Regions from separate parts of the Mesorhizobium sp. M0001 genome, predicted to be linked through region 1. Evidence: predicted binding sites of a transcription regulator. Region 1 holds the regulator's gene; each other region holds the start of a gene.
What was found. Region 1 encodes LexA, which represses DNA repair genes until DNA is damaged. Its sites were predicted from a motif close to TGTTCNNNNTGTGTTCNG; they were not measured.
Positions count from the first base shown of each region.

Region 2: a site for LexA is predicted at 4,875-4,892, ahead of dnaE (DNA polymerase III subunit alpha). Genes of this name have one in related genera too.
Region 3: a site for LexA is predicted at 2,252-2,269, ahead of NKK50_RS25805 (Y-family DNA polymerase). Genes of this name have one in related genera too.

Region 1 is NZ_JAMYVS010000004.1:296,275-303,937, forward strand. It holds gene NKK50_RS14290 (ComEC/Rec2 family competence protein) at 1-1,526, shown strand, start outside; gene lexA (transcriptional repressor LexA) at 1,520-2,302, opposite strand; gene NKK50_RS14300 (GntR family transcriptional regulator) at 2,506-3,270, opposite strand; gene kynU (kynureninase) at 3,438-4,682, shown strand; gene kynA (tryptophan 2,3-dioxygenase) at 4,789-5,625, opposite strand; gene NKK50_RS14315 (AMP-binding protein) at 5,622-7,247, opposite strand; gene NKK50_RS14320 (hormone-sensitive lipase) at 7,414-7,663, shown strand, end outside.
Region 2 is NZ_JAMYVS010000001.1:879,954-887,616, forward strand. It holds gene NKK50_RS04210 (DUF1345 domain-containing protein) at 1-185, opposite strand, end outside; gene NKK50_RS04215 (YaiI/YqxD family protein) at 207-680, opposite strand; gene gfa (S-(hydroxymethyl)glutathione synthase) at 744-1,313, opposite strand; gene NKK50_RS04225 (S-(hydroxymethyl)glutathione dehydrogenase/class III alcohol dehydrogenase) at 1,381-2,508, opposite strand; gene NKK50_RS04230 (acetyl-CoA carboxylase biotin carboxylase subunit) at 2,746-4,758, shown strand; gene dnaE (DNA polymerase III subunit alpha) at 5,019-7,663, shown strand, end outside.
Region 3 is NZ_JAMYVS010000012.1:19,390-27,052, reverse strand. It holds gene NKK50_RS31395 (hypothetical protein) at 60-590, shown strand; gene NKK50_RS25820 (hypothetical protein) at 814-1,035, opposite strand; gene NKK50_RS25815 (heme-copper oxidase family protein) at 1,302-1,709, opposite strand; gene NKK50_RS25810 (hypothetical protein) at 1,862-2,098, opposite strand; gene NKK50_RS25805 (Y-family DNA polymerase) at 2,331-3,518, shown strand; gene NKK50_RS25800 (LysR family transcriptional regulator) at 3,546-4,511, opposite strand; gene NKK50_RS25795 (SDR family oxidoreductase) at 4,623-5,534, shown strand; gene NKK50_RS25790 (DUF924 family protein) at 5,537-6,127, shown strand; gene NKK50_RS25785 (hypothetical protein) at 6,327-6,425, shown strand; gene NKK50_RS25780 (hypothetical protein) at 6,485-6,583, shown strand; gene NKK50_RS25775 (hypothetical protein) at 6,657-6,749, shown strand; gene NKK50_RS25770 (hypothetical protein) at 6,840-7,663, opposite strand, start outside.

The DNA of each region.
Region 1 (7,663 bases):
AGATTGCCGCGGCGTTGATTGTCGGGGTGCGCGCCGGCATCCCGGACGAGGTCAACGAAGCGATGCGGCGCACCGGCATCTACCACATCATCTCCATCTCCGGCCTGCACATGGCGCTGGTTGCCGGCACCATCATGGTGTTGCTGCGTGGCGCCTTTGCGCTGTTTCCCGATTTCTCTTCGCGCCGCCCAGTCAAGAAATATGCAGCAGTGGCAGCACTCGTCTCCATCGCCGCCTATCTCGTCATTTCAGGCGTCGTGGTTGCCGCCGAGCGCAGCTTCATCATGCTGGCGGTCATGCTTGTCGCCGTGCTGTTTGATCGCGCCGCACTCACCATGCGCAATCTGGCGATCTCCGCCATTGCCGTCATCCTGGTGTCGCCGCACGAGGTGGTCGGTCCCAGCTTCCAGATGTCGTTTGCCGCCACCGCCGCCCTTGTCGGCGCCTATGCCGGCTGGGCCGATTACCGCGCCGACAAGGTGAGAACGCCGCTGGCAAAGCGCTCCTTCGTCGGCTTCCTGTCGCGAAAATTCGCGCTGGCCATGGGCGGCCTCGCCATGACCTCGATCATCGCCGGCAGTGCAACCTTGCTGTTCGCCATCTGGCATTTTCAGCGTGTGTCGCCGCTCAGCCTGATCGCCAATCTGGCCGTGATGCCGATTGTTTCGTTGATCGTCATGCCCTTTGCCGTGCTCAGCGCACTGGCGATGCCGTTCGGCGCCGACGGGCCGCTCCTCTATGTGATGGGCAAGGGTCTGATGGCGATGATCGCTATATCGGCCTGGATTTCCGAGCGCTCGCCGGTCGACGCCGTCGGGCTGATCTCCATCCGCTCGGTGCTGTTGGTGGCGGTCGCCCTCGTCATCGCCACCATGGCCACCACCTGGCTCAGGCTGGCGGCCGTGCCTTTCGCGCTGGCCGGCCTGTTGACGGTGCCGCAGGTGCTTACGCCCGACGTGCTCATATCCGAGGACGCACATCTGGTGGCCATGCCGATAGGTGGCGGCGAACTCGCCCTCAACCGCGAACGCTCCAACGAATTCACCACGGACAATTGGAAACGGGCGCTGCGGGCCGAAACCATTATCCCGCCCGAGATTTTCGAGGCAACAGATACGCGGTTCGATCTCGATCCGCTCGATCTGCCGCCCGGGTCGCCCTTCTATTGCATGGGCGATCTCTGTATCGCCCGGCACCCTTCCGGAGCCATTGTAGCGCTTGCGAAAGACCGCAAGACGGCGCGGCCGGCCTGTGCCTTCGCGAGCCTGATCGTCATCGATGACGCCACCGCCTACAATCCGTGCCGCGACCCGCTGGTGCTGGTCGTGACGAAGAAACAGCTGGCCCGCGACGGCAGCGCCGCCGTCTTCTTCGATCCGCAATCGGCAGCTGCAGCGCCAACCATCCGCTTCGCCGTCGACAAGCCGTATCGCCCCTGGCACGAGCAACGCCGCTTCTCCCGCGAAGCGCGCGGCCTGCCGCCTTACAACCAGCGTGAAAAATACAAACCCAAGCCGGCTCAGTAGCGCCGGATCAATCCGACAAGCTTGCCCTGCACCTTCACCCTGTCCGGTCCAAAAATGCGGGTCTCGTAGGCCGGGTTGGCGGCTTCCAGGGCGATCGAGGCGCCCTTGCGGCGGAAGCGTTTCAGGGTCGCTTCCTCATCGTCGACCAACGCCACCACGATCTCGCCGGGGCTGGCTGTGTCGGCATTGCGGATGATGACCGTGTCGCCATCGAAAATGCCGGCCTCGATCATCGAATCGCCCTTGACCTCGAGCGCGTAGTGTTCGCCGCCCATGATCATATCGGGCGGCACCGAGATCGAATGGGTCTGATGCTGGATGGCGTCGATCGGCACGCCGGCGGCGATGCGTCCCATAACCGGGATTGAAATCGCGGAAACGGCATCGTCATTGCCGGCCGACATCGAACGCGACGGCGAGCCCGGCTTGATCTGGCGGCCGAGACCGCCTTGGCCCATCGCGCCTTGTCCTTGGCCGCCTTGCCCTTGGCCGGTTTGACCAAGACTGCCCTGAATCACGCTCGGCGAAAACTTCCTCGCCGCATTGAGGCCTGGTGCGATCGAGTCGGGCAGCCGCAGCACTTCCAGCGCGCGCGCCCGGTTCGGCAGCCGGCGAATGAAACCGCGCTCCTCAAGCGCCGTGATCAGGCGGTGGATGCCGGACTTGGAGGCGAGGTCGAGCGCTTCCTTCATCTCGTCGAAGGACGGCGGGATTCCGCTCTCCTTCAGGCGTTCATGGATGAACATCAGAAGCTCATGTTGTTTGCGCGTCAGCATCGCGGCCCCCAAGGGTTCTGAAATCAGAATCAGAAAAAACAAACCCAGAACAAACACTATCTGTTCCAGTTGTGTTCCGCAACCTTTTAAAGTTTAATGAATGTGTTGACGTTTTGTTCAGCGTAACGTTCGGCGCTGCGAGCGCCGCCTGCGCCCATTTGCCGGCAACGGGTGAAACGAAGCCAAAGTGCCCTGCGCGTCGGCTACGACCGCCGCTTCCTTTTCGGACGGGGCTGCGCAGCATCCGCGCCGGGTTCGCTCTGGGCATAGACCTGCAGCGTGTAGCCGATGTGAGCGGTCATCAGAGTTTTCGCACGTTCGACGTCGCGATCGAGGGCCGCTTCCATCAGGGCGGTATGGTGTTCGATCGCCACGGCGTCGCGCAGGGCCGCCACGGCCTTCCGGTGTCCATCCGTGCGGCCGGCGGCGGCGCGCAGCGTCGGGACCAGACCCAGAAAGCGGTGATGGCGATGCAATTGGTCGGAAATCGTCGCATTGAAGCGCAGCAGCCAGCTGGATGTCGCGGCACTGAGCAGCGCCGCATGGAAGGCATCGTGTTTTTCGTACCACGCGTCGACCGCATCATCCGATGGATCGTCGAGAACAGACCCGCACCGTGAGAGACGATAGTGGGCGGCAACGACCGCGTCTTCCCACTCACGGTCGCCCTTCTCGATCGATTCCACCAGCAGGGGCAGTTCGACCACCAGCCGCGCACGCGCCAAATCCTCGAGCTCCGCCCGAGAGGCGGGAGCGACCGCAAACCCGCGGTTGCTGATGGCGGTCACAAGCCGTTCCGCCTCCAGCCGCGACAGCGCCTCGCGCAACGGCGTCCAGCCGATGCCGTAGGTGTTGCGCAGCGTGCTCAGCTTCAACGGCGCGGCAGGCGCCAGCCGGGTCGCAAGAATATCGCGCCTGAGCAGGCGATAGGCCACTTCCGTCTTCGAGGTCTGCTCGTCATCCAGCATCGTGATCCATCAGACATAAACGCTCGGCTGAGCATTATATATCAAAGCCTTTCAATGGGTGAATTATATATAATGTTTGACAGTTCAAGGGCGACCCCTCAAGATCGCCGGCATGTTTGGGCGGGCAGGCTCCGCCGCGCGCGTTTGTCCATGGAGGGGCGCGAATCATGATGACACCCGATCTCGCTGCAATCGAAGCAATGGATGCCGCCGATCCGCTGCGCTCCATGCGCGAACGCTTTGTCTTGCCGCAAGGCGTGATTTATCTCGACGGCAATTCCCTGGGTGCCGCGTCACCAGCCGTCTTCAGCGAATTGCAGCAGGCCGCCACGCAGGAATGGGCGCACGACCTCATTCGCGCCTGGAACACGGCTGGCTGGTTCAACATGCCGGTGGAACTGGGAGATCAGCTCGGACGACTGATCGGCGCGGCTGACGGGCAGACGGTGGTCTGCGACACAACCTCGATCAACATCTACAAGCTGCTGCACGCAGCGCTCGGCATGCGGCCGGATCGGTCGGTCATCGTTGCCGAGGGCGACAGTTTCCCGACCGACCTCTACATGGCCGAAGGCGTCGCCTCCACCCGGCCGAGAACGCGGCTGCGGCTGGAGGGCGTCGACGCGGCCGCAATCGAGGAGCTGATCGACGACAGCGTTGCCGTCATCCTGGTCAACCACGTCAACTACAAATCCGGCCAGTTGCGCGACATGCCGGCGCTGACGCGCAAGGCACATGACGCCGGCGCGCTGATCATCTGGGATCTCTGCCACACCGCCGGCGCCTTGCCGGTCGAACTCGACCGTGCCAGTGCCGATTTCGCTGTCGGCTGCACCTACAAATACCTCAATGGCGGCCCGGGCTCGCCGGCCTTCATCTACGCGGCCGAGCGCCACCATGGTGATATCAGCCAGCCGCTCAGCGGCTGGTGGGGCCATGCGCGGCCGTTTGCCTTCGAGCAGGGCTTTGCCGTCGGCAGCGGCATCCGCCGCTTCCTATGCGGAACGCAGCCGGTGCTGTCGATGCGGGCGCTCAAGGGCGCGCTCGATATCTGGAACGACGTCGACATGGCGGCGGTGCGCAGAAAAAGCATCGCGCTGACCGACCTGTTTATCCAGCTCGTCGAAGCCAGATGCGGCGCCTACGGGCTTGAACTGGAAAGTCCTCGCGACGGCAGCCAGCGCGGCAGCCAGGTGTCGTTCCTCCATCCGCATGGCTATCAGGTGATGCGCGCGCTGATCGAGCGCGGCGTGATCGGCGATTTCCGGGCGCCGTCGACCATCCGTTTCGGCTTCACGCCGCTCTATGTCGGTTATGGCGATGTCTGGCAGGCGGTCGAAGCGCTGGAGGATATTTTGCGCACCGGCGCCTGGCAGGACGCCCGCTTCGCGGTGAAGACCGCGGTCACCTGAGGAACTAGAGCAATTTCAGGAAAAGTGTGAAGCGGTTTTCCGTCCGCAATTGCGTCAAATCAAAGAGCTAGAGCATTTCGCCGTTTACGCTAAACGGTGAAATGCTCTAGAGCCGGGTGCGGACCGTCCAGAGCTCCGGAAACAGCACGACCTCCAGCATCTTCTTCAGATAGGAGGCGCCTGAGGTGCCGCCCGTGCCGCGCTTCAAGCCGATGATGCGCTCGACCGTGGTGACGTGGTTGAAGCGCCAGCGGCGGAAGTAATCCTCGAAGTCGACCAGCTTCTCGGCCAGTTCGTAGAGCATCCAGTAGCGCTGCGGGTCGCGGTAGACGGTTTGCCAGGCAGCCAGCACGTCTTCGTTCTCACCGCGCGTCTCGCGCCAGTCCGTGCGCCCGGCATCGGCGCCGATGTCGAAGCCATTGCGCGCCAAAAGCAGAAGCGCCTCATCATAGAGCGACGGCGTGGCCAGGATGGCTTCCAGCCTGTCCGTAAGGTCGGGCCGGTGCTTGTGCGGCCCGAGCATGGCTAGGTTGCGGTTGCCGGCCATGAACTCGATGGCGCGGTACTGCCACGACTGGAAGCCCGAGGATTGGCCGAGCGCGTCGCGAAACTCGGTGTATTCGCTTGGCGTCATCGTGCGCAGCACGTCCCAGGCATTGTTGAGCTGCTCGAAGATGCGCGCGACGCGCGACAGCATCTTGAAGCTCGGTTCGAGGCGGTCGGCGCGGATCGAGCGGATCGCGGCGCCGATCTCGTGCAAAGCGAGCTTCATCCACAATTCCGATGTCTGATGCTGGATGATGAACAGCATCTCGTCATGGGCCGAAGACAGCGGCGCCTGCGCATCGAGCACCTTGTCCAGCTGCAGATAGTCGCTGTAGGACATCCGCTCCTTGAACGACATCTGCGCGCCATCGGACGCCGGATCGTGCGGCTTAATCAATTGCTCTTCTCCGCGCGCAACCGGAAGCGCTGGATCTTGCCGGTCTGGGTTTTGGGCAAGGCGTCGATGAACTTCACCGAACGCGGATATTTGTAGGGCGCGATCGTTGCCTTGACGTGGTCCTGCAGGCGTTTGACGGTCAATGCGTCCGGCGAAACACCTTGCACAAGCACGATATGCGCCTCGACGATCTGGCCGCGTTCACCGTCCTCGGCGCCGGTCACCGCGCATTCGGCGACGTCGGGATGCGAGAGCAGCGCCGCTTCGACCTCGGGGCCGGCGATGTTGTAGCCGGCGCTGACGATCATGTCGTCGGAACGCGCGGCGAAGTGGAAGAAGCCATCCTCGTCCTGCGTGAACGTATCGCCGGTGAGATTCCAGCCGTCGCGGACATAGTCCTTTTGCCTGGCATCGGCCATGTAGCGGCAGCCGGTCGGGCCGCGCACCGCCAGCCGGCCAGCAGAGCCGCGCGGCAACTCCCGCATCTCGTCATCGACGATGCGTGCCAGATAGCCGCCGACTGGTTTGCCGGTGGAGGCCGGCTTCATGTCGTCGAAGCGGTTGGAGATGAAGATATGCAGCATCTCGGTGGCGCCGATCCCATCGAGGATCGGCTTGCCGGTCTTCTCAGTCCATTCCTCGAAGACAGGCGCCGGCAGCGTCTCGCCCGCCGAAACCGCGACGCGCAGCGAGGACAGGTCAGCGCCTTGATCCATGGCCTTGAGCATGGCCCGATAGGCGGTTGGAGCGGTGAAGGAAATGGTCGCTTTGTAGGTCTCGATGATGTGGATCATGTTGGGTGGCGTCGCCTGTTCCAGCAACGTCGCCGCGGCGCCGAAACGCAGCGGGAAGATGGCGAGCCCGCCAAGACCGAAGGTAAAGGCAAGGGGCGGGGAGCCGACGAAGATGTCGTCGGGCGTCACCTCCAGGATTTCGCGGGCATAGGCGTCGGCGACGATCAGCAGGTCGCGGTGGAAATGCATCGTCGCCTTCGGCACGCCGGTGGTGCCGGAGGTGAAGCCGAGCAGGGCGACATCGTCGCGGCCGGTGTTGACGGCAGTGAAGGTGACCGGCTTGTCGAGGGCGGCGCGGTCGAGTTCCGCGTCATGGTTGGCCGTGCCGTCGAAGCCAATGACCTGCTTGAGATACGCACTGCTCTTGGCGCAGGCGGTCATCTCGTCCATCAGCCTTGTATCGCAAAGCGCAACCGTGATTTCCGCCTTGTCGACGATCTTGGCGAGTTCGCCGGCGCGCAGCATCGGCATGGTGTTGACGACCACCGCGCCAACCTTGGTGGCGGCCAGCCAGCAGGCGACCATGGCCGGGTTGTTGGCCGAGCGGATCAGCACCCGGTTGCCCGGCTTGACGCCATAATTCTCGACCAGGGCATGGGCGAGCCTGTTGGTCCAGTCGGACAGTTCCTTGTAGGTGCGGCGGCGGCCATTGCCGATCAGCGCGGTGTGGTCGCCGAATCCTTTTTCGACCAGCCTGTCGGTCAATTCGACGCCGGCATTTATGTGGTCGGGATAGTCGAAGCCGTCGAGCAAAAACTCCGGCCATTGCTCCGGCGGCGGCAGGTTGTCGCGCGTGAATGTGTCGATATGCGCTGATGGCCCAAGCATTTTCGGCTGCCCCTGTCTGCCTCGCGCCCATGGCTGAACAAGGCGCAGGATCGCACCAGTCGAAATTTGTTTCAAGCCTAAAATGTTTTTAGGTCGCAGCATTGACGCCGCCCTGTTCGGCGGCCATTCCTGTCGACTGAACTGAAGCCATCCGGGAGGGATGCAGATGCTCGAACATCGTGTTGCCGATTGGGACAATGCCTACGCCAACGGCGACAACATTGCCGGCAGCAATCGCTGGCCGGCCGCGTGGGACACACCGGCACAGGCTTTTCGCGACACAATGTCGGCGTCCGGTCGGGCCAAGCTCGACATCTCCTATGGCGACAGTCCACGCAACAGGCTCGATCTGTTCCTTCCCGATGTCATGCCCAAAGGGCTCGTCGTCTTCATCCATGGCGGTTACTGGAAGGCGT
Region 2 (7,663 bases), on a different contig from region 1:
ACGAGCGCGATGAAGACGACGAAGAACGCATCGGCGGCAATCGAAATCGAATAAGCAAGCCGCGTGGAGACGGGGAGCGATCCAATCAAAGGCAATACCGCGGCAAATACGACCAGACCGACGGCTAGCGACACAAAGAACTGCTTGTGCCGCTGCAAGGGGTTATTCGGCGATGTGTCGGCCATAGCCCGACCTCGGATGATGCTTCACGTCTGGTCGGGTGTGACGGATTTCAGAGCCCGCCGCAAGATACGGTCGAGCTCACCCAGGAAACGCGAGCGATGCTGTGGCGCAAAGCTGGCATTGTAGCCCTTGCTCTCGCCGGTTTCGCGCAGATGCTGCTTCAAATCGCGCATTGCAACCGCCATGCCGATGGTCTCCGGCGTGAACGGCCGGCCGGTTGGCCCAAGCACATGCGCGCCGAGCGCCACGGTGCGAGCGGCAAGCGGGATGTCGGCGGTGATCACGATGTCGTTGGGTTTTGCGTTCTCGACGATCCAATCGTCAGCGGCATCGGCGCTTTTAGAGACGACGACGTTGCGGATCATAGGATCGCGCGACGGACGCAGCCCGCCATTGGAGACGTAGGTGACGACCACGCCATGGCGCTCGGCGACCTTCTCGACCTCGGCTTTCACCGGGCAGGCGTCGGCGTCTACGTAGATAGCGGGTGCGGGCATTGTCTCTCCAAACGAACATGGGGCCGGCATGTTACCCGGCCCCATGGCAGAAATCTCGTACTGTCAGGCCGGTAGTGCGCCCGACTTCTTCGCCGTCCAGGTGGCGATATAGTCCATCAAGCCGGGGTTGAGGCAGTCATAGGGTTCAAGCCCGATCGACTTCAACTGGCCGCGAATGCCGTCCATGCGCTTGGGGGCAACACCGGATTCGATGATCGACGACACGAAGGCGGTGAAGCCTGGCGGCGACCAGCCGTCTTCCTCGAAGCGTTCGGGATGGATGAAGGACAGGCCCTTGAACGGATGGTCGCGCTCGACCGGCCCGTGCATGTGGACGCCGCAGCCGGTGCAGGCGTGACGCTGGATGAGTGCCGAGGGATCGACCACTTTCAGCTTGTCGCCATTCTCGGTGACAGTGACGTCGCCCGTGCCGGCGACCGCCACGACCGAGAACACCGCGCCGTCAGGCTTCCAGCATTTGGTGCAGCCGCAGGCATGGTTGTGCGCGATCTGGCCCTTGACCTTCACCTTCACCGGCTTGCTGGTGCAGGCGCAGACAAGCGTGCCGCCGGCAAAGCTTGCGCTCTCCTTTGGCAAGCCATTGTCGATTTTGGGATGCAGTTTTTCAGGCATTTTATTCCTCCCTTGTTGAACCCGTGCAACTTCAGTCGCTGGCCCTTCGGTCGGCGGCTTCTTCTCCTCAATAAACGACGACGCTCCTGATCGACTTGCCCTCATGCATGAGGTCGAAGCCCTTGTTGATGTCCTCAAGCTTCAGCAAATGGGTGATCATCGGGTCGATCTGTATCTTGCCGTCCATGTACCAGTCGACGATTTTTGGCACGTCGGTGCGGCCGCGTGCGCCGCCGAAGGCGGTGCCCATCCAGGTGCGGCCGGTGACCAGCTGGAACGGCCGGGTCGAAATCTCCTGGCCGGCGCCGGCCACGCCGATGACGACCGACTTGCCCCAGCCGCGATGCGAGGCTTCCAGCGCCTGGCGCATCACCTTGGTGTTGCCGGTGCAGTCGAATGTGTAGTCGGCGCCGCCGATCTGGTCGGCGCCGCGCTTGGTCAAGTTGACGAGGTGAGGAACGATGTCGCCGTCGATCTCCTTCGGATTGACGAAATGCGTCATGCCGAAGCGCTCGCCCCATGCCTTCTTGTCGTTGTTGAGGTCGACACCGATGATCATGTCAGCGCCGGCGAGCTTCAGGCCCTGGATGACGTTGAGGCCGATGCCACCGAGACCAAAGACGACAGCAGTCGCGCCTTGCTCGACCTTCGCGGTGTTGATGACCGCGCCGATGCCGGTGGTGACGCCGCAACCAATGTAGCAGATTTTGTCGAAGGGCGCGTCCGGGTTGACCTTGGCGACGGCGATCTCGGGCAAAACGGTGAAATTGGAGAAGGTCGAGCAGCCCATATAGTGGAAGATCTTGTCCTTGCCGATCGAGAAGCGCGAGGAGCCATCGGGCATCAAGCCTTGGCCCTGCGTGGCGCGGATGGCGGTGCACAAATTGGTCTTGCGCGACAGGCAGGATGGGCACTGCCGGCATTCCGGCGTGTAGAGCGGGATGACGTGGTCGCCCTTCTTGACCGAGGTGACGCCCTTGCCGACATCGACGACAACGCCAGCGCCTTCATGGCCGAGGATTGCCGGAAACAGGCCTTCGGGATCGGCGCCCGACAGGGTGAACTCGTCGGTGTGGCAGATGCCGGTCGCCTTGATCTCGACCAGCACCTCGCCTTCGCGCGGTCCGTCGAGGTCGACCTCCATGATTACCAACGGCTTTCCGGCGGCGACAGCGACAGCGGCGCGGGTTTTCATCAGGCAATTCCTCCCAAGGCGATTGGTCTTCAGGCTTTCAGGGTTTTTATACTGTTTCAACCCGATTTGGCGACCAAATATGGCGCAAATCTTGGCCCAGTCGTCGGCGAGCCCGATCTTCGCCTCTCGGCACGGGCCTGGCGGGCCGGGAGTGTCTTGATGGGTGCGCTGCCGGCGGTGCTTGAGCCCGGCTGCCGAAGCCCATAAGAAGGACGAAAGACCGAGGAAACGCCTTCGATGTTCACGAAAATCCTGATCGCCAATCGCGGCGAGATTGCTTGCCGCGTCATCAAGACGGCGCGCAGGATGGGGATTGCCACCGTAGCGGTCTATTCCGACGCCGATCGCGACGCCGTGCACGTCGAAATGGCCGACGAAGCCGTGCATATCGGGCCATCGCCTGCCGCGCAAAGCTATCTCCTGCCTGAAAAGATCATCGCTGCCTGCAAGGAGACGGGCGCGCAGGCCGTGCATCCCGGCTACGGTTTTCTGTCGGAGCGGGCCGCCTTCTGCGAAGCGCTTGAGGCTGAGGGCATTGTCTTCATCGGTCCGAAACCCAAGGCTATCAAGGCGATGGGCGACAAGATCGAATCGAAGAAGTTCGCCAAGGCCGCTGAGGTGTCGACGGTTCCCGGCTGGCTTGGTGTCATCGAAAATGCCGACCATGCCGAAAAGATCGCCGGCGAGATCGGTTATCCCGTGATGATCAAGGCCTCGGCCGGCGGCGGCGGTAAAGGCATGCGCATTGCCTGGAGCCAGTCGGAAGTGCGCGACGGCTTCGACCGGGCGCGCTCGGAGGCGAAAAGCTCGTTCGGCGACGACCGCGTCTTCATCGAAAAGTTCGTCGTCGATCCGCGTCATATCGAAATCCAGGTGCTGGCCGACGCGCATGGCACCGCCCTCTATCTCGGCGAGCGCGAATGCTCGATCCAGCGTCGGAACCAGAAGGTGGCGGAAGAGGCGCCGTCGCCATTCCTCGATGCCAGGACGCGCAAGGCGATGGGCGAGCAGGCCGTGGCGCTAGCCAAGGCGGTCGACTACCAGAGCGCCGGCACCGTCGAGTTCATCGTAGATGCTGAAAAGAACTTCTATTTCCTTGAAATGAATACACGATTGCAGGTCGAGCATCCGGTGACGGAGCTTGTTACCGGCATCGACCTGGTCGAGCAGATGATCCGCGTCGCCGCCGGCGAAAAGCTCGGCATCAAGCAGAGCGACGTCACGCTGAACGGCTGGGCGGTGGAAAGCCGGCTCTATGCCGAGGATCCCTATCGCAATTTCCTGCCCTCGATCGGCCGGTTGACGCGCTACCGGCCGCCGGAGGAGGGCACGTTCGGCGATGTCGTCATCCGCAACGACACCGGCGTCACCGAAGGCTCCGAGATTCCGATGTTCTATGATCCGATGGTGGCAAAACTCTGCACCTGGGCGCCCACGCGTATCGAGGCCATCGATGCCATGTCGGAAGCGCTGGACAGTTTCGTCGTCGACGGCATCGAGCACAACATCCCGTTCCTGGCGGCGCTGATGCAGCATCCGCGCTGGCGCGAGGGGCGGATATCGACGGGCTTCATCGCCGAGGAATATCCTGACGGCTTCGCGCCGATCGTGCCCAATGGCGATGAAAAGGCAGTGCTGGCGGCGATCGCCACCGCGGTCGAGCTTCTGCGCCGCGATCGGCTTGACCGGCTGGGCGGGCGGCTGGCGCCGCATTCGGGCGCACTCAAGCGCGATTGGGTGGTGAAGCTCGGCGACGACTATCTCCAGGCTTCGATCATCGAGGGCATGATCTCCATTCCGATGGAAATCGATCTGTCGGTCGATGGCGGCAAAGCGCTGACCGTGGCGTCCGACTGGCGGCCGGGCGACCTCATCTGGCGCGGCACTGTCGGTGCCCGCAAGGTCACGGCGCAGATCAGGCCGCTGCCGAACGGCCTGCGCATCGCCTGGAAGGGCATGTCGGTGACGGCGCGCGCCATGCTGCCGCGAACGGCTGAACTGGAAAGGCTGATGCCGGAAAAGGTGGCGCCGGACACGTCCAAGATGCTGCTTTGCCCGATGCCGGGCCTGGTGGTGTCGATCGCGGTTGCCGAGGGGCAGGAGGTCAAGGCCGGCGAGACGCTGGCCGTGGTCGAGGCGATGAAGATGGAAAACGTGTTGCGCGCCGACCGCGATCTTGTCGTGTCGAAGCTCAACGCCAAGCCGGGTGACAGCCTGGCTGTGGATGCGGTGATCATGGAGTTCGCCTAGAGATTGTTTGGAAATTCTACTCCGGCGGCCATCTGAAGGCGGTTTCTGCGCTTCCCGTGCTCACGGACCAATGGCCGCTGCGCTCCGGTTCTCGAAACCACCATCATATGACTCGCCAGAGCGAATTTCGAACAATCTCTGAGCCGTGCGGCTGGGTACGGAAGCCTGTGGTCGGTGGTCATTTGTGCTGGACTGGCATCGCCCGGTCCGGGACAATACATCTCCATCGACTCAAAGCCCTTCGAGCAATTTGATACATCATGGCGGATGACAAACTTCCACGCGATCCCCTGAAGCGCGAAGCAGCGCTCGCTGCTGCGCGCCCTGAGGCACCGGCGCGGCGGTTCATCCATCTGCGCGTGCATTCGGCGTATTCGCTGCTCGAGGGAGCCTTGCAGGTCGCCGCCGTTGTCGGTCATGCCGTCAAGGACGAGTGCCCGGCAATCGCCGTCACCGACACAAACAATCTGTTCGGCGCGCTTGAGTTCGCCCAGAAGGCGGTGAAGGAAGGCATCCAGCCGATTATCGGCTGCCAGATCGATCTCGCCTTTTCCGGCGAGACCAGTGACGCACAGCGCGACCGCCGCCGCCACGGGCCGGAGATGAACGCCGTGGTGCTGCTCGCCGCCACCGAGGTTGGCTATAGCAACCTCGTCAGGCTGGTCAGCCAGGTCTATCTGGAGACGCCGCCGGGCGAGCCCGTACATCTGACGTCAGCAATGCTGGAAGGCCATAGCGATGGCCTGATCTGTCTCAGCGGCGGGCCGCGCGGCCCGATCGGCCGGGCGCTGAAGGAGGATCGCCGAGATCTTGCCGAGACGCGGCTTCTGGCACTCAAGGCGCTGTTCGGCGACCGGCTCTATGTCGAACTGGACCGCGTTTCCGGCTATGACCGCGCCATCGAGAAATCATCGGTCGATCTTGCCTATACCCATGATCTGCCGCTGGTCGCCACCAATGAGGCGTTCTTCGCCGCCCGCGACGACTATGACGCGCATGATGCGCTGATCGCCATTGCCGAAGGGTCGGTCGTTGCCGCCGACAACCGCCGCCGCCTGACATCGGACAATTTCCTGCGCAGCCAGGCCGATATGGCAAGGCTGTTTGCCGACCTGCCTGAGGCGATCGACAACACCGTCGAGATCGCGCTGCGCTGTTCCTACTATCCCAAGACCCGCAACCCGATCCTGCCGCGCTTTACCGGCGGCGATGTGGCCGACAATGAGGTGGCGCTGAAGGCCGAGGCCGATGAACTGCGCCGGCAGGCCCATGAAGGTCTCGACGCCCGGCTGGCGGCGCATGGACCCACCGCCGGCTACACGGTCGAACAATACCGCGAGCGGCTCGATTTCGAGCTCTCCATCATCGAGAAGATGAAATTTCCCGGTTACTTCCTGATCGTGGCCGACTTCATCAAATGGGCGAAGGCGCAAGGCATTCCGGTCGGGCCGGGCCGCGGTTCTGGCGCGGGATCGCTGGTCGCTTATTCCACCACCATCACCGATATCGATCCGCTGCGCTTCTCGCTGCTGTTCGAGCGCTTCCTCAACCCCGACCGCGTGTCGATGCCCGACTTCGACATCGACTTCTGCCAGGACCGGCGCGAAGAGGTCATCCGCTACGTCCAGCAGAAATATGGCCGCGACCAGGTGGGACAAATCATCACCTTCGGTACGCTGCAGGCGCGCGCGGTGCTGCGCGACGTCGGCCGCGTGCTGCAAATGCCTTACGGCCAAGTCGACAAGCTCTCCAAAATGGTGCCGCAGAACCCGGCCAATCCGGTCAAGCTGGCGGATGCCATCGCCAACGAGCCGCGCTTTGCCGAGGAGGCCGAGAAGGAGCCAATCGTGCAGACGCTGCTCGATATGGCGCAAAAGCTGGAAGGGCTCTACCGCCACGCTTCGACGCACGCCGCCGGCATCGTCATCGGCGACCGGCCCTTGTCGGAACTGGTGCCGATGTACCGCGATCCGCGCTCCGACATGCCGGTCACCCAGTTCAACATGAAATATGTCGAACAGGCCGGGCTGGTGAAGTTCGACTTCCTCGGCCTGAAGACGCTGACCGTGCTGGAGACGGCGGTGAAGCTGATCCGCCGGCGCGGCATCGAGATCGACCTGGCGACGATCCCGCTCGACGATCCTGAAACCTACGCCATGCTGTCGCGCGGCGAAGTGGTCGGTGTGTTCCAGGTGGAAAGTGCCGGCATGCGCAAGGCGCTGATCGGCATGCGGCCCGACTGCATCGAGGACATCATCGCGCTGGTGGCGCTCTACCGTCCCGGCCCGATGGAGAACATCCCGACCTACAACGCCAGAAAGCATGGCGAAGAGGAGATGGCATCGATCCATCCCAAGATCGACCATCTGGTGAAGGAGACGCAAGGCGTCATCGTCTACCAGGAACAGGTGATGCAGATCGCGCAGGAACTGTCGGGCTATTCGCTCGGCGAAGCCGATCTGCTGCGTCGCGCGATGGGCAAGAAGATCCGCGCCGAAATGGACAAGCAGCGCGAGCGCTTCGTCACCGGTGCGGTCGAACGCGGCGTCGGCAAGCCGCAGGCCGACTTCATCTTCGACCTTCTGGCCAAGTTCGCCGACTACGGCTTCAACAAATCGCACGCGGCCGCCTACGCCGTCGTGTCCTACCAGACCGCCTATCTCAAGGCGCATTACCCCGTCGAGTTCCTGGCGGCGTCGATGACGCTCGACATGGGCAATACCGACAAACTCGCCGATTTCCGCCAGGATGCGCTGCGTCTCGGCATCGAGGTGGTGGCGCCGTCGGTGATGACCAGCTTCCGCAATTTCGAGGTCGGCGAGAACCGCATTTACTATTCGCTGGCGGCCCTCAAGGGCGTCGGCGACGCTGCGGTCGAGCACATCGTCGCCATGCGCGGCGAAAA
Region 3 (7,663 bases), on a different contig from region 1:
AGACTGGCGGCAATTGGTTCCACGGAGATGGAGTGGTTGCCGGAACCTGACAGCCGGAAGTGAGTTCCACCTTCTCGACGCAAAGCCGCCCGGAGGAGGCAATCATGGAAGAACGAAACAGAAAACCCAATGACGGGGTCGAGGCGCCACCGAGCAAAAACGATGCCCGCGACAGGATCGCCAATGACGAGGTGGAAGCGCCGACGCCGCGCCGGCAGGATTGGGATGCGCTGCGTGGCGCAACGGTCCTGCCCGACGGAGCAGATGAGGAAAGCCTGCCGGACACCACCGGTGTCGAGAAGGAAGGCGAATTGCCCGAGGAGGATGACGACAACCCTACCAGGACAGTGACGATGCCTTGCCCGACGACGCCGAGGAAGCCGCCATTGGTCACGACCTGGCGAGGCGCGGCGGCCCGTTCGACGACGTGTAAGGCAGCGACCGCGGACTTTCGAGAGGTTTCCCGGGACGTCCACGCCGTCACCAGTTGGACCAAGGATGAGCTGAAGGCGATGCCGGAGCATCGGGATATTTCGAAGGATCCGGCTGGCCGGATCCTTCGTTTAAGCCGCCTTGGCGGTTTGGCTTAGCCCTTGTGGTCAAGGGCTGGACGGCGACAATCTCGGCACCTTCGACAGCCGAGAAGCACGAACGCGAAGCCCAATATTTCAAGCGCCGTCGAGGCCGCTCGCCTGAAATCTTCAAAGTGCGCAAGAAATCCCCGCCGCGGGCTGTGCAGACACGCTCCGGCATCGCGGCGCTGCGAACCGGGCCATCGACCGCCGGCACTTGGGTGCCGACGGGCTCTGACCTTCAATTCGACCCGGGATCGCCGAGCGCCTCGGTGACGAAGGACGCCGCGATCAGGTCGTCGGCGTCGAGGCGTAGGGAGCCTTCGACACCTCCCATGATGGCTGCGACCTTCTGGAAGGTCTGCATCTCGTGTTCAGTAACGCTGGCGTCTCGCATCCTGGCTTTCAGATCGGCGATGCGTCGGCCCAGGGAGGCCGACGTTCCGATTTCTCTGTTCGACATGGTGTCCTGCTCCTCCCCCAACCCATGCTGTGGACGTACTCAAGGCTGCCTATATATAAGGCAGCGCGAATACAGTCGCCGCAACGCGCGATATCTGGGAAGGTTCCGGCGCCAAATAGTCACGAAATAATACGTGGTGGGACTCGGGTATGTTAAGCGCCGACGCGGCGATAGACACCGCAGCAAGCGGCTGCGGCAATCGGCCTGGCCAACCCGTGTCGCGGGTCGCGAACGCGGGTCGGACTTTGATCGCCGCGCGCGAACAGTCAGCGAGAGGCCGGAACCACGCCGGACACCGAGCGCGCCGTTTCGGGCGAAAACACCACGAAAGCAAAAACCAGAACGGCAGCGGCGATAATGAGCGAGCCGCCGGCGACGATCGGTTCAAGCGCCGGGTTTCCCTGCAGCATCACATACAGCGCCGGCAGCATGATCACCAAGCCGAGAGTGTAGAGCCCGTAGTGGATCATGGCGACGCGACGCGCCGCCTTTTGCGGATTGAGCGCGTAGTAGCCGCCGAAGATGGCGCTCGTCACCCAACCGAGCAGATTGATATGCGCGTGCGCCGGAAAAGCGGCGTGGTCACCCGAGATCGCCATCTGCAGGCCGGCCGCAATCCCCAACATCAGGAACAAGATGGCAGTTTTGAAAAAGAGTTCTGAAACCCTCGGCATGTCATTTCTCCCCCTATGCGGTCTGCGACCGCTTGCGACCTGGAGAATACACCCACGCGCAGAACTTTTCCACGCCCCGGTTATGGGGCCATGCCTGCACAGCTTTTTGCACGCTGTTCGACTTTTCTGGCTGCCACAACCCGGCGCCGCCGCTACGGCGTCAGCAAGATGTCGGCGCCCGCTCGCTCGTCGAACACCACCGCGCAGCCGCGCCCCAGCGCCACTGCCGACAGCGCGTTGGCCACCGTCTCGTCCGGCGATACGAAATCACCGGTCAGCACTCGCAACTCCTCCACCGCCCTGGCCATTGACACGCAGTGCCCGGCAACGCGATCGCTCGTGCAGGCGTCAATGACGCTGACGAGGTCGATCATCTCGAACTGGCCCATACCGGCCTCCACAAAACAGCGTCCCGTCGCGGATATGAACGCCGAGGCGAGAGACAATGTTCCGCAGGTCCGATGCCCAGGCGGAGCACTCGACAGCCCGACCTGGAACGGGCCGGCCGGCGACAACCACTTCGCTTGACAATAGGCCCTGTTTGTTCTCTATTTGTTCGGCAAAAACGCCTCTCACAACAGACGCGGCTAATGCTGCAACGCCGCAAAGGGAACGGTCGGGATGGAGCCCACCATCCTGCATGCGGATCTCGACGCCTTCTACGCCTCGGTCGAGCAGCTGCTCGACCCGGCGCTCAGGGGCAAGCCGATCGCCGTCGGCGGCGGCGTCGTGCTTGCCGCTTCCTACGAAGCCAGGGTTTTCGGCGTGCGCGGCGGCATGCCCGGACGACGCGCGCGCGAGCTTTGCCCCGGACTGATCTTCGTCGGCGGCCATTTCGCCGACTATCAGCGGCTGGGCGACGCCGCCATCAAGGTGCTCGACGATTTCACGCCGCTGGTCGAGCGGATTTCCATCGATGAAGCCTTTGCCGATGTGGCCGGCTGCACGCATCTGTTCGGACCGCCGGCCGAGATCGCCGCCACGGTGCGTCGGCGCGTCCGGGCAGAGCTCGGCCTGCCGATCTCGATCGGCGTGGCGCGCACCAAGCATCTGGCCAAGATCGCCTCGCAGGTGGCCAAGCCCGACGGCCTGGTGGTGGTGATGTGGGGCGTCGGCCCGGCGACCAGAGCGCGGCTGGCCGAGATCGGCATCGAGACCATCGGCCAGTTGGCAAAGACGCATAGCGGGGCGCTGCGAAGGTTGCTCGGGCCCGCCGCCGGCGAAAAGCTGGCGTCGCTGGCATGGAACCGCGACCCGCGAAAGCTCGAAACCCACAGGCCGTCGCATTCCGCCGGCGCGCAGTCGGCGCTTGGCAGACGGCCGGCGCGTATCTTCGGACCCGTCCTGCTGCATCTGGCAGACCGGGTCGCCAGCCGGCTCAGGGCGAAATCACGGCCCGGACGCACGGTGACGGTGCGCGTGCGTTTCGCCGATCTGCACGCTGTCACACGCTCGCTGACGCTCGAGCAACCGATTTCGGCAACCGCGATGCTGGCCGAAATCGCCGGGGAGCTGGTGCGCGGCGTGGTGGCAGCCAACCCTCGGGAGAAGATCATCTCGCTGCTGGCGATCTCGGTGTCGCAGCTGGAAGAAAGTGCCGAGCTGCAGTTGGAGCTGCCGCTCGGGCTTGCCGATGAAAAGCAGCGGCCCGGCAGCAGGCAAGGCCTGGCGCGCTTTGGCGCCGACCGCGCCATCGACAAGATCCGCCAGCGCTTTGGCAGAGAGGCTGTCGGCTATGGCGCCGTGGCGCTGGAAGCCCGGCGCTCGGTTCCCGATGCCTTCCGCGAACTGGCGGAAAAGGAGCTTTGAGCACCGCCGCGACGGCCAGGCCAATGCTTACGCCGCACCCGAAGATAGTGCTGCATTTCCGGTCTGCCTGAGCAGGCCGACCAGCCAGGCCAAGCCCGCATCCATCAGCGCAACCTTCGGCACGATGCTGTTGATGTTGAAGTGGCCGAGCCGGATGGGCGCATCAACGCCGACGACACCGAAACGGCCGCCATACATGGCGAGGAACCGGCGCGGATAGGCCGATATCAGATCAGTCTGAGCAAGCACGGCCAGTCCGAACATAAAGTTGGGGACAGTCAGCGCGACGCGACGCGACAGGCCGCGTTCAGCCAGCACCCTGTCGACAAACCCGTTCGGATCGCCATTGTTCGAGACGACCATATGCTGCACGCTGCAATAGGCGTCGAGGCACGGATCGCCGGCGAAGCGGTGGCCGGCGCGCATGGCGACGACGAAATCCTCCTCATAGAGCTTGTCGACGGTGAAGCGTGCCGGCAGGCCGTCGAACGGAATCACCGCGACATCCATGGCGCGCGCTTCGAGTTCGGCGACACAGTCGCTCCAGGCAGTAGTGGGCGACGGTTCACCTTGGCGCGGCAGCAGTTGCCGGATGCCGATGTCGATGCCGGGGGCCAAAAAGCGGATCTGGTCGAGCAGCGGCGGCAGGAGCACGGACGATACCGCATCCGGCGCACCGATGGTGAAGCGGCGCGTCGAGCGGGCCGGATCGAACGGCTCGGCGCTGGCGATCACCCGGCGCACCCGCGCCAGGATCTCGGCCACCGGTTCGGCAAGCTCCGTTGCCCGGTCGGTGGGCACGACGCCGCGCGGCGTCTTCAGGAACAACGGATCGCCAAGCAGCTTGCGCAGCCGGCCAAGGCCATGGCTGACCGCCGAGGCCGACAGGTTTAGCCGCTCCGCCGAGCGACCGACATGCCGCTCCTCCATGATGGCTTGGAACAAGACCAGCAAATTGAGATCGGCGCGCGCCAGGTCAATTTTGTTCAGCATATTCCTGAAATCATATCACTGGATTCAGCAGAGTAAAGTTGCGAATGCCTTCTTCGACGCGAAGACGGTGGTGCCGGTTTCGTCGGCACTCATTCAGAGAGGAGCAAATCCATGCCAAACTTTCCCAATTCGGTTCTGGTCACCGGCGCCTCCGGCGCCCAAGGGTCGGCCATTGTCAGCGCTTGCCGCGCCGCCGGCGCCACGGTGCGTGTCCTGTTACGCAAGGGCTCGCCCGATCCGTTCGGCGATGGGGTCAACATCGTGCGCGGTGATCTCGCCGACCCCGGCCGACTGGCCCTCGCCTGCCTCGGCGTTGATGCGGTGGCGCTGACCTTGCCGGTCGGTGCAAGCCCTGAAGAGATCCTGCGCTACGGCCGCAACATTGCGGATGCGGCGCAGCAAGGCGGCGTCAAGCTTCTGGTGTTCAACACCAGCGGCCATGTGTCGGGCCATTCCGGCACGGCGGTGATGGACGCCAAGGCCGAACTCATCGACTACATCAAGACGTTCGGCCCGCCATCTATCGTCCTCAAGCCGACGCTGGCCATGAGCAATATCGCGGCGCCCTGGAGCGCGCCGGCGATCATGCATCAGGGCGTCCTCGCCTATCCGCTGCCGGCCAACTTCCAGACCTCCTGGATCTCCTGGCAGGATATGGCGGCCTACGTGGTCGAAGCGCTGCGGCATCCGGAGCTTGCCGGTGCCAGCTTCGACATTGGCGGGCCGCAGGCGCTGACCGGACCGGAGATGGCCGTCATCCTGTCAGGCATTGTCGGCCGCGAAGTCAGCTATTATCCTGTGCCGCTGGCGGACTTCGCCGCCGCGCTCGAAACCATGCTCGGCAAGGACGCCGCCGAACAGACTGCCGCCAGCTATGCCTGGATCCACAACCAGAAGCAGACCGTGCTTGCCGTCGATCTCGGCCAGACGACCCGTCTGCTGCCGTTGAAGCCGACCTCATTCGCCGAATGGGCAAGAGCGCTGGACTGGGCGGCACTGGCCGGCGATGCGAAGGCGGCCTGACAATGGACGCCATCGCAACCGTCGAACCGGGCGGCCTCGCAGCCCGGAAGAATGTGCCGGATGCCGCTGCCGCCGTGGTGGGCTTCTGGTGGCAGGCAGGACCTGCCGCGTGGTTCGCCAAGGATGCGGCCTTCGACCGCGAGTTTCGCGATCGCTTCCTGCGGCTGCATGAGGCCGCAGCGCGCGGCGACTGCGATGGCTGGATGGCGACGCCCTACGGGGCGCTGGCGCTGATCCTGCTGCTCGACCAGTTCCCGCGCAACGCCTTTCGCGACACGCCGCGCATGTATGCCAGCGACGCGAAGGCCCGCGCGATCGCTACTGAGGCGATCGATGCCGGGTTCCAGCGGATGGTCGATCCCTCGCTGCGGCTGTTCTTCGGGCTGCCCTTCGCGCATTCCGAAGCGATTGCCGACCAGGACCGCTCGGTGGCGCTGTCGCGCGACATCGGCCCGTCCGACCTGAAGCGGGCCGAACATCACCGCGACATCATCCGCCGTTTCGGACGTTTTCCGCACCGCAACCCGATCCTCGGCCGCGCCATGCACGCCCAAGAACAACGCTTTCTCGATGAAGGTGGATTTGCGGGTTAGAGCATGATTCCAAAAAGCGGGTCCGGTTTTTGGAAAAGATCATGCTCCAACAAAGGGTTAGATCATAATGAGATTGCAACCAAATCTCATCATGATCTAGTGCATCGGGACCGAGAAAACCCGGGGCGGGACGACGGCGCCGCGAAGGTTGACAGTGCCGATCCGTCTGGCATTATCGCGTAAGCTTGGAGGATTCACTATGAAGAAAACCTATTCGAAGCCTGTTCTGGTCAAAAAAGGCAAGCTTTCGCAGGTTACGGCGCTCGCCAATGGAGCGGGTTCCGGCCCGATCGAGTGAAGTCGTTGAGTCGGACTGTCGCCTGATCTGGCGGCCTCGCCTGACACTGGAGATGCGGCATGAAGAAGACCTATTCGAAGCCGGTGCTGGTCAAGAAGGGCAAGCTCTCGCAGGTTACAGCCGACAATGGTAACGGCTCCGGGCCGGTCGCCGTCTAGCAGCCGATTATCCGACGCCTCGTGCCGTCTGGCCGGGAACAGGGCTTTGGGTGCCCGACGTGGAGAGTGGAAAATGAGGAAGACCTATTCCAAGCCGGTGCTGGTCAAGAAGGGCAAGCTCTCGCAGATCACCGCGAACGGCGCTTCTGCTCCTATTCCGGGCTAAACTCGTTCCCCGGTAGATCGAGATCCTCCTGGCAGAGTCGGGCGGCTTGATCGTTTCCGGAGCATGATCTCCCGCAGGCGGCGGGACCGTTCAGCGCACAACCACCAGATCGTCGAGCACGAGCTGCCAATAGTGGCTCGTGGAGAGGCGCACGCGCGTCACCGCCGCCAGCATCGGCGCATAGTGGACGGGCGCCAGTGCCGACAGGACGATCGTGTCGCTGGCGATCAGCCGGTCGCCAAGCCAGCTCTCGACCAGTGCGGTTTCGCCTTCGGACTTCAACCATGCCGCTGTCAGCATCACGGAATGGAACCCGAACGGTTTGTCGCTCGAGAATTCAGCCGGGTGTCCGCTGCTCGTATAGCAGACATGGTCTCCCGAGATATTGCCGTTGACGTAGCCTTCGCTGCCTTCGGTATGATCGCGCGCCAGTGCGTTCAGGTTGAACCAGGTCAACCCGGCATAACCGGACGGCACCTTGCGCAGGCCGCGCGTCGTGACATCGTCGAAACCGATGGCCTGCAAGGACGCGGCGCTGTCGACAGCCGCGTTCTCGGGCGACAGCAGGCCGAGCTCGGTCGGGTAGGCCGACAAGGCCAGTCGTCGTTCCATGCCACCGCCGGTGATTTCGATCGCGTCGGCGTCATCGGGCAGATCGAGACGGAAGCCAGCGCCAGCACTTAGCGGATGCACCGCCACCTCTTGCCCTTTCGCCATCACCGAGATGCTCGTCGAAACACCGTCCGCTACGCGGCCGCTGAGCCGGCGTATCGCAAACAGGCCGACCGGCTGCAGCATTGCGTCCGACACCAGCCCGGTGGGCGAGCCTGGCAGCGGCCGGAGGTGCTGCGACTGTACTTCGTTGGCGCTGCTCGAGCGCCAGCCGGGCGGCAGAGACACGGTGAAGCGGTAGC